Linked DNA regions of Tahibacter amnicola. Each later gene encodes a partner of the first gene's protein in a complex. Links are inferred from orthologs where the notes say so. Each region holds a gene or a part of one and is shown on either strand. Other genes may lie near its edges.

Region 1 (5,542 bases):
GGTGGTCGCGACCGGTGGCTTGTCTATTCCCAGCATGGGCGCCACCGGCTTCGGCTACGAAATCGCGCGCCAGTTCGGACACACGGTGCTTGCCACGCGCGCCGGGCTGGTGCCGCTGACGCTCAGTGGCAAGCACCTGGATCACTACCAGGACCTGAGCGGACTGTCGCTGCCGGTGGAAGTGCACTGCGACGGTGCGCGTTTTCGCAACCAGCTGCTGTTCACGCACCGTGGCATCAGCGGTCCCGGCATTCTGCAGATCTCGTCCTACTGGCAGCCCGGCAAAGACCTTTCGATCGACCTGTTGCCCGCGGAAGACGCCGCTGAATTCCTTGCCGGCCGCCAGGCGCGGCAACCGGCCAGCGAGCTGCGCACCGTACTGGGTGACGCACTGCCCAAGCGGCTCGCGCAACGCCTGTGCGACGTCTGGCTTGGGAGCAAGCCGATGCGCCAGTACCGGCCGGCCGAGTTACGCCAGATCGGTGCCCAGCTCAATGCCTGGCCGATGGTTCCCAGTGGCACCGAAGGCTATCGCACGGCGGAGGTGACGCTCGGCGGCGTCGATACGAACGAGGTGTCATCCTCGACGATGGAATCACGTCGTGTGCGCGGCTTGTACTTCATCGGCGAAGTGCTCGACGTCACCGGCCACCTGGGCGGCTACAACTTCCAGTGGGCCTGGGCGTCCGGCCACGCGGCCGGCAACGTCGTCTAGCGGCGGCCGGTCGTGCCGAGGTGGCCGGAGCGATATCGTCAGGCGTCCCGCATCACCAGCAGGCGTGTCTCTGTCATGTCCTCGATCGCGTAACGGATGCCCTCGCGGCCCAGGCCCGAATCCTTTACGCCTCCATAGGGCATGTTGTCGACGCGGAAGCTGGGGACATCGCCGATGACGACGCCGCCGACATCCAGTATGTCCCAGGCACGCATGGCCTTGCGGATATCGTAGGTGAACACGCCGGCCTGCAGGCCGAAGGTGGAATCGTTGACCGTGCGCAGGGCTTCTTCGAAATCCCCATAACGTTGCAGCAGGGCCACGGGGCCGAACGCCTCCAGACACGAGATCTTCTGCGTGGCGTCGACCGCCTCCAGCAGCGTGGCTTCGAGCATGACGCCGTCGCGTCGACCACCGCAGAGCACCTTCGCGCCGGAATGGATCGCTTCCTGGATCCAGCCTTCCAGCCGCTCGGCTTCGCGGCGGTCGATCATCGGGCCAATGAACGTCTCTTCGGCCTTGGGGTCGCCCATCACCAGTGCGCGGGTCCGGGCTGCCAGGCGTTCGCGCAGCGCATCGTAAAGCGTGTCGTGGACGAGGATGCGCTGCACGCTGATGCAGCTTTGTCCCGATTGGTAGAAGGCGCCGAATACCAGCCGTTCAACGACGAAATCCAGGCGGTCGGCCTGGTCCGCATCGACGATGCAGGCGGCATTCCCGCCCAGCTCCAGCACGACTTTTTTCTTGCCGGCGCGGGCCTTGAGATCCCAGCCCACTTCGGGCGAACCGGTGAAGGAGAGCAATTTCAGGCGCGCGTCGGTGGTGAACAGATCGGCGCCGTCGCGGTGTGCCGGCAGGATTGAGAACGCGCCGGCGGGCAGGTCCGTCTCGGCCAGTACCTCGCCAATGATCAGTGCGCCGATCGGCGTGCGGCTGGCGGGCTTGAGCACGAACGGACAGCCGGCGGCGATGGCCGGCGCCACCTTGTGCGCGGCGAGATTGAGCGGGAAGTTGAACGGGGAGATAAAGGAGCAGGGGCCGATCGGCACGCGCCGCGTGAAGCCGCGGTAGCCCCTGGCCCGCGCCGAGATTTCCAGATTCAGGACCTCGCCCTGGATGCGCACAGACTCCTCGGCAGCGACGCGGAAGGTGTCGATCAGGCGCGTGACCTCGCCGCGTGCGTCGCGAATGGGCTTGCCGGCCTCGATGCACAGGGCCATCGCCAGCTCGTCGCTGCGTTCGCGGAAACGTTTCACGCAATGTTCCAGCACGGCCTGGCGTTGCCATGGCGCAAACTGGCGGAGGGACTCCTGGGCATTCACGGCCGCGGTGATTCCGGCGTCAATCGCAGCGGCATCGGCCTGGGCGACCCGCGTGGCGACTTCGCCGGTGAACTTGTCGGTGACGGCCAGATCGGTGTTGGCGGCGACGGGGCGGCTGGCGAGGTAGTACGGGTAGGAGGGCTTGAGCACGCGATTCTCCGTTCCTTGGCCGAGGCAGGCACGGCCTGCGGGGAACGGAGTTTGTAGCAAAGTGGATACTAGGGCGCCAGCCCGTCCACCCGCAGCGTGACCGCACCGTCGTGCAGGCGCGCTGTCACTGTCGGTGCCGCGCGCACATCCCCGACGCTGCGCAAGACGTGGCCGTCTGCGCCGTCGAGCAGGATGGCATAGCCGCGTCCGAGTGTCGCGAGCGGACTGACCGCATGCAGGGTGCGCCCCAGCTCGGTCAGTCGAGCGCGTTGGCGCACCAGTTGTGTTTCCAGCGTGCGCCGCATCAGCTCGAATCCGTCGCGCGCGCGCGTCGAGTCGCGCGCCAGGCGCAGCTGGGGATGCTGGCGACCCAGGCGCGTCGACAATGCAGCCAGCTCACGTGCCAGGTGATGCCGCTGCTGGACCAGCGCGTGATCCATGCGGCGGCGCAGGCCATCGAGCCGGCTTCGACCCAGCGCCAGGCGCGCCTGAGGGCTGCGCGTCTCCAGTCGCGAGAACAGCCGGTCGATCCGCTGCGCCAGGTCCTGGCGCAGTCGCAGCAACGCCTTGCCCAGGCGTTCGAAGCGTTCCCGCAGCGAGCGGCTGATCTCCTGGATGTCCGGCACCAGCAGCTCGGCAGCGGCCGAGGGCGTTGGTGCGCGCAGGTCGGCGACGAAATCGGCAATCGTGAAATCCACTTCGTGCCCGATCGCGGACACCACCGGAATGCGGCACTGGCTGATGGCGCGTGCCACCATTTCGTCGTTGAAGGCCCACAGATCTTCGATCGAACCGCCGCCGCGCGTCACCAGCACGACATCGTGGATGGCCCGCCGACTGAGGGCTGCAAGGGCTGCCACGATGGCCGGCGGCGCTTCCTTGCCTTGCACGGGAACCGGAATGATATCGACCTGTGCCAGCGGATAGCGCCGGCCGAGCACGCTCAGCACGTCGCGAACCGCCGCGCCGGATGGCGAGGTGACCACCGCGATGTGGCGCACCACGTCCGGCAGGCGGCGTTTGCGCGCCGTGTCGAACAGTCCTTCGGCAGCCAGGAGTGCCTTCAGCCGTTCGAACTCGCGCTGCAGGGCGCCTTCGCCGGCTTCTTCCAGGCTCTCGACGATCAGCTGGAATTCGCCGCGGGCCTCATACAGGCTTACGCGGGCCCGGGCGACCACATGCAGGCCGTCGACGGGGCGAAATTTCAGCCAGGTGCTCTTGGGCTTGAACATCGCGCAGCGAACCTGCGCGCCACTGTCCTTCAGGCTGAAATACAGATGACCCGATGACGGCCGCGACAGATTGGAGATTTCGCCTTCCAGCCAGACCAGGCCGAAACCGCGTTCGAGCAGGTCGCGGGCACGGCGGGTGAGCAGCGACGGCGTCAGGACGTCCCGCTCGGCGACGTAGTCGAGGCGATCTTCGGTCATTGCTGGCGGGCGGAACCGGCGTCCGGCGGACGGGCCACGCAGTGTAGGGGCGCGTCCGCACCCCCACAATGGTTCCGCGGCGCCGCGGGCGGCCGAAAATTGACGCGCCGACACGATCCGGCTGGTCAGGCGCCCATGCGGTAACGGTATAGTGGGACGCACGGTGTTCATGGCGGTGGCGGAATGGCCCAGACGAAAGAAGCCGAAGCCGAAGGAACCAATCGGCGCATGAGCGCGCCAGAACGCGCCCTGCGCCAGCGCCTCGACACATTTGTCGGCGAATGGCGCACGCACCTGGGGCAATCCTGGGACAGCGGTCGAGCCGGCTTGCTCCATGAAGAGCTCGAACGCATATCCGAGGAAGCCGAAAATCTCGGCGTTGCCGATATCGCGGATCCGGCCCTCGAACTGACGGTCTTCCTGTGCTCCTTTGCAGCCACCGGTGCAACGCCGAGCGCGGCGCAACGCCAGGCGATGGCGACGATGATCGACCAGCTCGCACCGCCGCCGGCCAAGGAGGTGGCGCGGCCGGTCAAGCGTGCGCCCGTGGCCGACATCCGCGGCACGGCGTTCTACCTGTGTCCGCCGGGACGTGAGATTGAGGGCTTGCCGCCCTACCTGGGCTCCCAGCGGTATGTGGTGCGCCCCTTCAGTGCGCCTGAGGCCATGGTGTCGGCCTTTGCCGAGGCCACGCCCGACTTGCTGCTGGTCGAAGACAGCTACGTACCGCAGCTGCACAACGTGCTCGAAGCGCTCGCCCGCACCCGCGAGGCGCATCGTGAACCGCCTGTCTGCATCGTGCTGGCCGAAGCGGCGGATGCGGCGCGGATGCTGTTCGCCCAGCGCGCCGGTGCCGATGCGGTCGTCTCCAGCCGCGACCCGGTGGCAATTTTCGCGCGCATGGAGGAAGCGCTGGAGCAGCGACGCAACCTGGGATATCGCGTGCTGGTGGTCGAGGACGACCCGGCCCAGGCCAAATTCTGCGAATCGATCCTGCGCCACCGGGGCATCTCCACCAAGGTCTGCCCGGACGTCGCCAGCGTGATTCCCACCCTGCGCACCTTCAATGCCGACCTGGTGCTGCTGGATTTCTACCTGCCTGACGGCAACGGTATTGAAGTGGCGCAAAGCATCCGCCAGGAGCCGGGATTCGCCTTCCTGCCGATCGTGTTCCTGTCCGGCGAGCAGGACCTGGATCGCCGATTCGATGCCATTTCCATGGGCGGAGACGATTTCATCCTCAAGCCGGTGAAGCCGCGCCACCTGCTGATGAGCGTGGACAGTCGCGTCCGCCGCGCGCGTGCGCTGGCCACATCCACCGGCTCCAACCGCGGCGAGCGTCGCGGCATCCTGAGTGGCCGCGAAGTTTTCGTGCAGGAATTGCAGAACCTGATCGACAAGGCCGGCGAATCGTGTTCGGCGCTGGTGTATATCGGCGTCGACGATATCGAGGCCCTGCGCGAACGGATCAGTTTTGTGGATGTATCCACCTTGTCGCAGCAGCTGGCCGCGGCGCTGGCTTCCGACCTGCCGTTCGCCCGTCCACTGTGCGCCTACGGCGAATTTGCTTTTCTGGCCATTGCACAGAAGGAAGACGAACTGGCGATGCGCGATGCGCTGACCGCTGCGCGCGAGCGGCTGGTCGCGCGAACGTGGCTGTCTTCCGACGATCCACTCAACCTGACCTTTACGCTGACCGCGCAACGCATCACCACGATCTCGCGGGTGGAACAGATGATCCGCCGCCTGCGCCAGAGCACGCTGACCGCTCAGGCATCGGGCGGCAACTGCGTATTGCTGGAACTGCGCGACACCACGGTTGCCAGCGAAGATCCCCGCGTCCGTCTGGTCCGCGCGATCCTGCGAACGCCGGCCGATACGGCGACGACAGTGCTCGAATACCAGCCGCTCGTCCCGTTGACCGG
Region 2 (5,419 bases), 2.4 Mb from region 1 along the record:
GCCATCATGCCGCGATGCCCGTCCCGGGCATCTCACTGACCGGTGCCGGCGGCCCATGGATTCATTGATCGAAAAGGTGCTCGAAGGGATAGACCCGAGCGATCCCGCGGCGACCTGGGAGATCTTCGTCCGCATCATGGGGCTGGTCGACTGGTGGCTGCTGACCTGGGTCAGCGTGCTCTTCGCCGTCGTGGGTGCCCTGATCGGCTGGTGGCGCGGTCATTTCTGGCGCGATCTTTCCCTCGCGCTGGCCCTTGGGCCGATCGGCTGGGTGGTCTCCCTCGCCATGCCGGCCGCCACGCGCGACTGTCTGGGGTGCGGTGCGCGCAATTCACACCGCGCGACCGTGTGCAAGCAGTGCGGCGAGGCGTTGCCGCCGGTCATGCCGGCGCCCCGCGTGCGCCGCTGAGCGGCGCACGTGCTGCCTACATCGCCAAAAGGTCCATCTTTATCCGACGGGGCAAGCGCCGCAGTTGCGGCGTTGCGGGAACTGTCTGCGCCGGCTCCGCTATCCTGGCCACCTGCATTCCTGTTCGCTGGAACGCCCCCGCTTCTGCCCAACCGTGGAATGCGTCACGGCGCGGGTGCGGAATGGACGACCGATGGTGGCGATCGCAGTCTTTACAATGTCCCACCTATACCCAACTGACGAGGCTTGACAGCGTGAACGCCCGGAACGATCTTGGTCGCATCACCCCAGACGGAGGTTGCTATGAGTGCAAATGAGAACGGCCCGGGCATGATGCCGCCGACCCCGCCGCCGGCAGCTGGTGCGCCGAGCGCTGAAGAGCGCCAGTGGGCCATGTTTGCGCACTTGTCCGCGTTGCTGGGGCTTGTGACAGGTGGCCTGGGCAACTTCATCGGACCGCTGGTGATCTGGCTGGTCAAGAAGGAATCGATGCCCTTCGTCGATGACCAGGGCAAGGAAGCCTTGAACTTCAATATCACCGTCGGCCTGCTCGGTGTTGCGCTGGTCGTGCTGACCATCATCACCTTCGGCCTGGGTGCGTTGTTGGCGTTGCCGGTCGGCATCTGCGCGGGCATCGCCTGGCTGGTGTTCACCATCATCGCCACGATCAAGGCGAACGAAGGCGTCGCCTATCGCTACCCGCTGACGCTGCGCCTGATCAAGTAATGTGTCTGCGCGCTGGCCCGGCGACGGGCCAGCGCGGTTTTCTTGCGTCGCCCCGTTGCGGTGCAACACGTTTTGCCCTGCGACGGAACCGTCAGTTGCTGCGTTCCGCCACGAAGTGAGCAAGGCTGGCCAGGTCGGCGCCCGCTTCTCCGAGATCCTGCAGCTGGTCGATCGCTTCGGCGGTCAGTGTGGCCAGCAGGCGACGGGATTCTTCCAGCCCCAGGATGGCCGGATACGTGGGCTTGTCATTGGCGGCATCCTTGCCGGCTGTCTTGCCGATGACGTGGCTCTCGCCCTCGATATCCAGAATGTCGTCGCGGATCTGGAACGCCAGACCGATGCAGTGGCCGTAGCGTTCCAGGCGTGCCACGAGACGTTCGTCCGTGCAGCCCGAAGCCAGGGCGCCGAGGCGGACCGACGCGCGGATCAGAGCGCCTGTCTTGTGCACATGCATGCGTTCCAGGTCGGCGGCGCTCAGTCGGGTACCGACGGCGGCCAGGTCAAAGGCCTGTCCACCGGCCATGCCGTGCGATCCGCAGGCGGCGCCGAGTGTGCGCAGCATCTCCACGCGGGTCCGGGCGTCCACCGGCAGGTGCGGGTCTGCCGCCAGCACTTCGAAGGCCAGTGCCTGGAGAGCGTCCCCTGCGAGGATTGCCATGGCTTCGCCGAAAACGATATGGCAGGTGGGTTGTCCACGGCGAAGGGCGTCGTCGTCCATCGCGGGCAGGTCGTCGTGAACCAGCGAATAGGCGTGGATGATCTCGACCGCCGCCGCGGCGGCGTCCAGCGCCTCGTAACGCGCACCCAGCGCCAGGCCAACAGCGTAGACCAGCATCGGCCGCAGCCGCTTGCCGCCGCCCAGGACGGCGTAGCGCATGGCACGGTGCAGCGGCGTCGGGGGCTGTTCTTCCGGAGGCAGCTGCTGCGAAAGGCAGGTCTCGGCGCGCGCCGAGTGGGCGAGCAGGGACGATGGCAGGTCGGCCGGCGCAGGATTCCGTGCTGCGCAGCCGCTATCCGGAAGGGACATAAGTTCAGGGTGTTTCGGGAGGGAAGGGGACAGCGCTGTTCGGATCCTGCGGATCCATCAGCAGCTTGACGCGAAGTTCGGCCTGTTCCAGTGCGGACTGGCAGTGGCGATACAGGGTCACGCCGCGTTCGAACGATTTGAGCGAATCGTCGAGGCTGAGTTCGCCCTGCTCCATTCGGGAAACCAGCTGTTCGAGTTCGTCGAGCGACTTCTCGAAATCGGCAATCTGGTTCTGCGGCTGGGCGGTGGTATTCGACATGGCGCGAAAGCTAGCGCAGGCCCAAATGGCGGTCAATTGAAAAAGTGTCGCCGTGTGATGGCGGCAAGGTCCAGACCAGGCGGGCGCCCTGGGCGTCGAGCCAGTCGCGGAAGGAATCCGTCTGCCACAGGTCGCCCACGGCTGCCAGGGTGTTTCCCCGGTAGACCAGTGGCATCCGCCCACGCTGCCACGGCGGGACACCGGCGCCCTGCCACAGGTCGCGCAATTCGCGGGTGTGGCGATCGCCCGCGGGCTTGATGGTTTCTCCGCCGTTGCGCAGTCGCACGGTCAGCGGTTCCTGGAGGGTGACACTGCCATCCTTCGCATCACGCAACGCCAGAGTGCCACTGCCGGGTGGCAATTCGAGCGGATGTCCGTGCCAGCTGAATTGCCAATCCGGCGGCGGGGCCGGTGTGGGGGCCATTGCATAGAGCAGCGTGCGATACCGTCGCACTTCGGCGCCGTGCCAGCTCACCTGCAATAGCTTGGTTTCCTGGGAGCACGTGAGCTGCCGGTGCAGCTGGTCGATATGGAAATGTTCCGGCGGCGCCAGTGCAAGACCCCGCAACCACTCCCGCAGCACGGGCCCGCGCAAGGCGTCGGGAAGCCCGATCCACGCCTGCCACTGCAGTGTTGCCGGGTCCAGGCCCTGGATCATGGCCAGCGCGCGGCGTGCTTCCTGGTCGAGGAACTCCGCCGTGGCGCCCAGCCAGCGTGCGCTGTGGCCGATGGCCGTATCCAGTTGCGGCCAGCGTTCGCGCAGCAGTGGCAACACCGCGTGGCGCAGGAAATTGCGGGCATGGCGCGTCTCCGCGTTGCTCGGGTCGTCGATCCAGGTCAGGCCGGCCTGCACCGCGTACCTGTGCAGGTCATCGCGCGGGCATTCGAGCAGGGGGCGCCAGAGCCACTGCCTTCCGTGTGGTCGAAGGGGCGCATGCCGCGCAAGCCGTCGGCACCTGCGCCGCGCACCAGTTTCAGCAGCACGGTTTCGGTCTGGTCGTCACGGTGGTGTGCCAGGGCGATGATGGAACCGGGCGCACACTGCCGCGTAATTGCGGCCATGCGGGCCTCGCGCGCGGCGGCCTCCAGGCCCTGGCCGGCGTCGAGCACAACGGCGACGCGCACGCTGGAGAACGGCACATCGCGTCCGGCAGCGAGGTCGCGACAGGTTTCAGCCCAGGCGGCGCTGCGCGGATGCAGGCCATGATCGATATGGATGGCGGACAACCCCCGTTCGCGCGCCGCGGGCAGCGCGGCCAGCGCGTGCAGCAGCACGGTGGAATCCATGCCGCCGCTCAGCGCAACGACCACCGGGCCAGATGGCAGCGCATCCATGCTGGCCGCGAGCGTGCTGGTTAGGTCCGTTGGCTTCACGGCAGGCTCCCCGCCTTGCGGTCGTCAGGCGGCCGGCCTCTGGCGCCGGCCGCTCCGGTGTTGCGTCAGCCTCCGCGATACGTGCCGTAGCGACGGTAGCGCTGGTAGCGCTGCTCCAGCAACGTGGGAATGTCGATGCGTTCGAGCATGTCGAGCTGGCCCAGCAGCACCGATTTGAGTTTCTCGGCCATGGCCTGTGGATCGCGATGCGCCCCGCCCAGTGGTTCGGGAATGATCTGGTCGATCAGCCCCAGTTCCATCAGTCGCGGCGCCGTCAGGCCCAGCGCTTCGGCGGCGTCTTTTGCCTTTTCAGCACTTTTCCACAAAATCGATGCGCAGCCTTCCGGCGTGATGACCGAATAGGTGCTGTACTCAAGCATCAGTGTGCGATCGCCGACACCGATGGCCAGTGCGCCGCCTGAACCGCCTTCGCCGATCACCGAGCAGATGACGGGAATGCGCAATGCGGACATTTCCAGCAGATTGCGGGCGATGGCCTCGGACTGGCCACGCTCTTCGGCACCGACGCCGGGATAGGCGCCGGCGGTATCGATGAAGGTCAGCAAGGGCAGGCGAAAGCGCTCGGCCATCTTCATCAGACGCAGCGCCTTGCGATAGCCCTCCGGCCGCGGCATGCCGAAATTGCGCCGGATCTTGGTCTTGGTATCGCGGCCTTTCTGGTGGCCGATCACCATCACCGGCCGTCCCTCGATGCGTGCGACCCCGCCCACGATGGCGGCGTCGTCCGCAAAGGCCCGGTCGCCGGCGAGCTCGTGGAATTCGTCGCAGATAGCCGCGAGGTAGTCGAGCGTATAAGGGCGCGAGGGATGGCGTGCCAGCTGCGACACCTGCCAGGGATTCAAGGTGCGGAAGATCTCCGCGGTCTTGAGCTTGAGCTTGTCCTTGAGGCGGGCGATCTCTTCCTCGATGTTGAACGCCTGGCCGTGGCTGGCATGCCGCAGTTCCTGGATCTTGGCTTCCAGTTCGGCAATCGGCTGTTCGAATTCGAGGAAGTTGGGATTCATTCGCGCAAGATGTCAGACAAAGGCGGCCAGTTTAGCCGGCCTTGGGGCGCAGGCGAAGCCTGTGGGGGTTCGGTGCGCCGTGCATTGGACGGGCGAGAGTGCGACGATGGTGCACCACCGGCGCGCCGGTTGCGGGATTCTCCGCCCCTCCGGCCGGCGAGCGCCGCCAACCGGGCGGAACTGCGGCCGAAAGGAGCACATCATGGCCAAGTATTGTGATCACGTGTATTCCAGCCCCCAGGACGTGGCCTGGCTGGAAGGGCTGATCCAGCAATTGCCGGGCGGAGAGCACGTCCGCGTGACCTGTCGTGATGGCCGGATCGTCACCGGCATCGTCAGTGAGCCGCCGATCCTGCAGGTGGCTGAGCAGCCCGATGGCCGTGAGGGCAGCAATGCTTTGTTGCGCCTGGAGCGGGCCGGCGGTGCCACCCTGGATGGCATCTGCGACATCTGGCTCGACACCATCACGCGTGTGGAGCCGCTGATCCATCCGCAGGTCAGCGAGCTTTCGCACTGAGAGACAGATGCAGGTCCCTCTTCAGCGGTGCGGAGCAGCGATCTCCACACCCTGCGAGCCGGCGCTGCGGTATTCGGGATTG

The links. The genes of interacting proteins can lie anywhere in the genome.
Region 2: the proteins of xseA (region 1) and N4264_RS09700 are in contact, whole or in part, in a cryo-EM structure (PDB 8TXR), measured with the Escherichia coli proteins. The link is inferred for Tahibacter amnicola from one-to-one orthologs.

The regions. Positions count from the first base shown.
Region 1 is NZ_CP104694.1:4,650,261-4,655,802, reverse strand. What follows is about bases 1,437-4,424. They hold xseA (exodeoxyribonuclease VII large subunit), read right to left. Parts: upstream 3,618-4,424; coding sequence 2,256-3,617; downstream 1,437-2,255. Other genes in these bases: N4264_RS18180 (response regulator), read left to right, coding at 3,846-4,424; N4264_RS18190 (aldehyde dehydrogenase family protein), read right to left, coding at 1,437-2,187. In the rest of the region: N4264_RS18195 (BaiN/RdsA family NAD(P)/FAD-dependent oxidoreductase), read left to right, coding at 1-715; more of N4264_RS18190, read right to left, coding at 754-1,436; more of N4264_RS18180, read left to right, coding at 4,425-5,542. UniProt on the Escherichia coli protein: Bidirectionally degrades single-stranded DNA into large acid-insoluble oligonucleotides, which are then degraded further into small acid-soluble oligonucleotides.
Region 2 is NZ_CP104694.1:2,281,316-2,286,734, forward strand. What follows is about bases 795-3,659. They hold N4264_RS09700 (exodeoxyribonuclease VII small subunit), read right to left. Parts: upstream 2,422-3,659; coding sequence 2,167-2,421; downstream 795-2,166. Other genes in these bases: N4264_RS09690 (DUF4870 domain-containing protein), read left to right, coding at 803-1,135; ispA ((2E,6E)-farnesyl diphosphate synthase), read right to left, coding at 1,227-2,111; tilS (tRNA lysidine(34) synthetase TilS), read right to left, coding at 2,432-3,079. Outside these bases: N4264_RS09685 (hypothetical protein), read left to right, coding at 56-409; N4264_RS09715 (acetyl-CoA carboxylase carboxyltransferase subunit alpha), read right to left, coding at 3,861-4,820; N4264_RS09720 (DUF3247 family protein), read left to right, coding at 5,023-5,337; N4264_RS09725 (hypothetical protein), read right to left, coding at 5,359-5,419. UniProt on the Escherichia coli protein: Bidirectionally degrades single-stranded DNA into large acid-insoluble oligonucleotides, which are then degraded further into small acid-soluble oligonucleotides.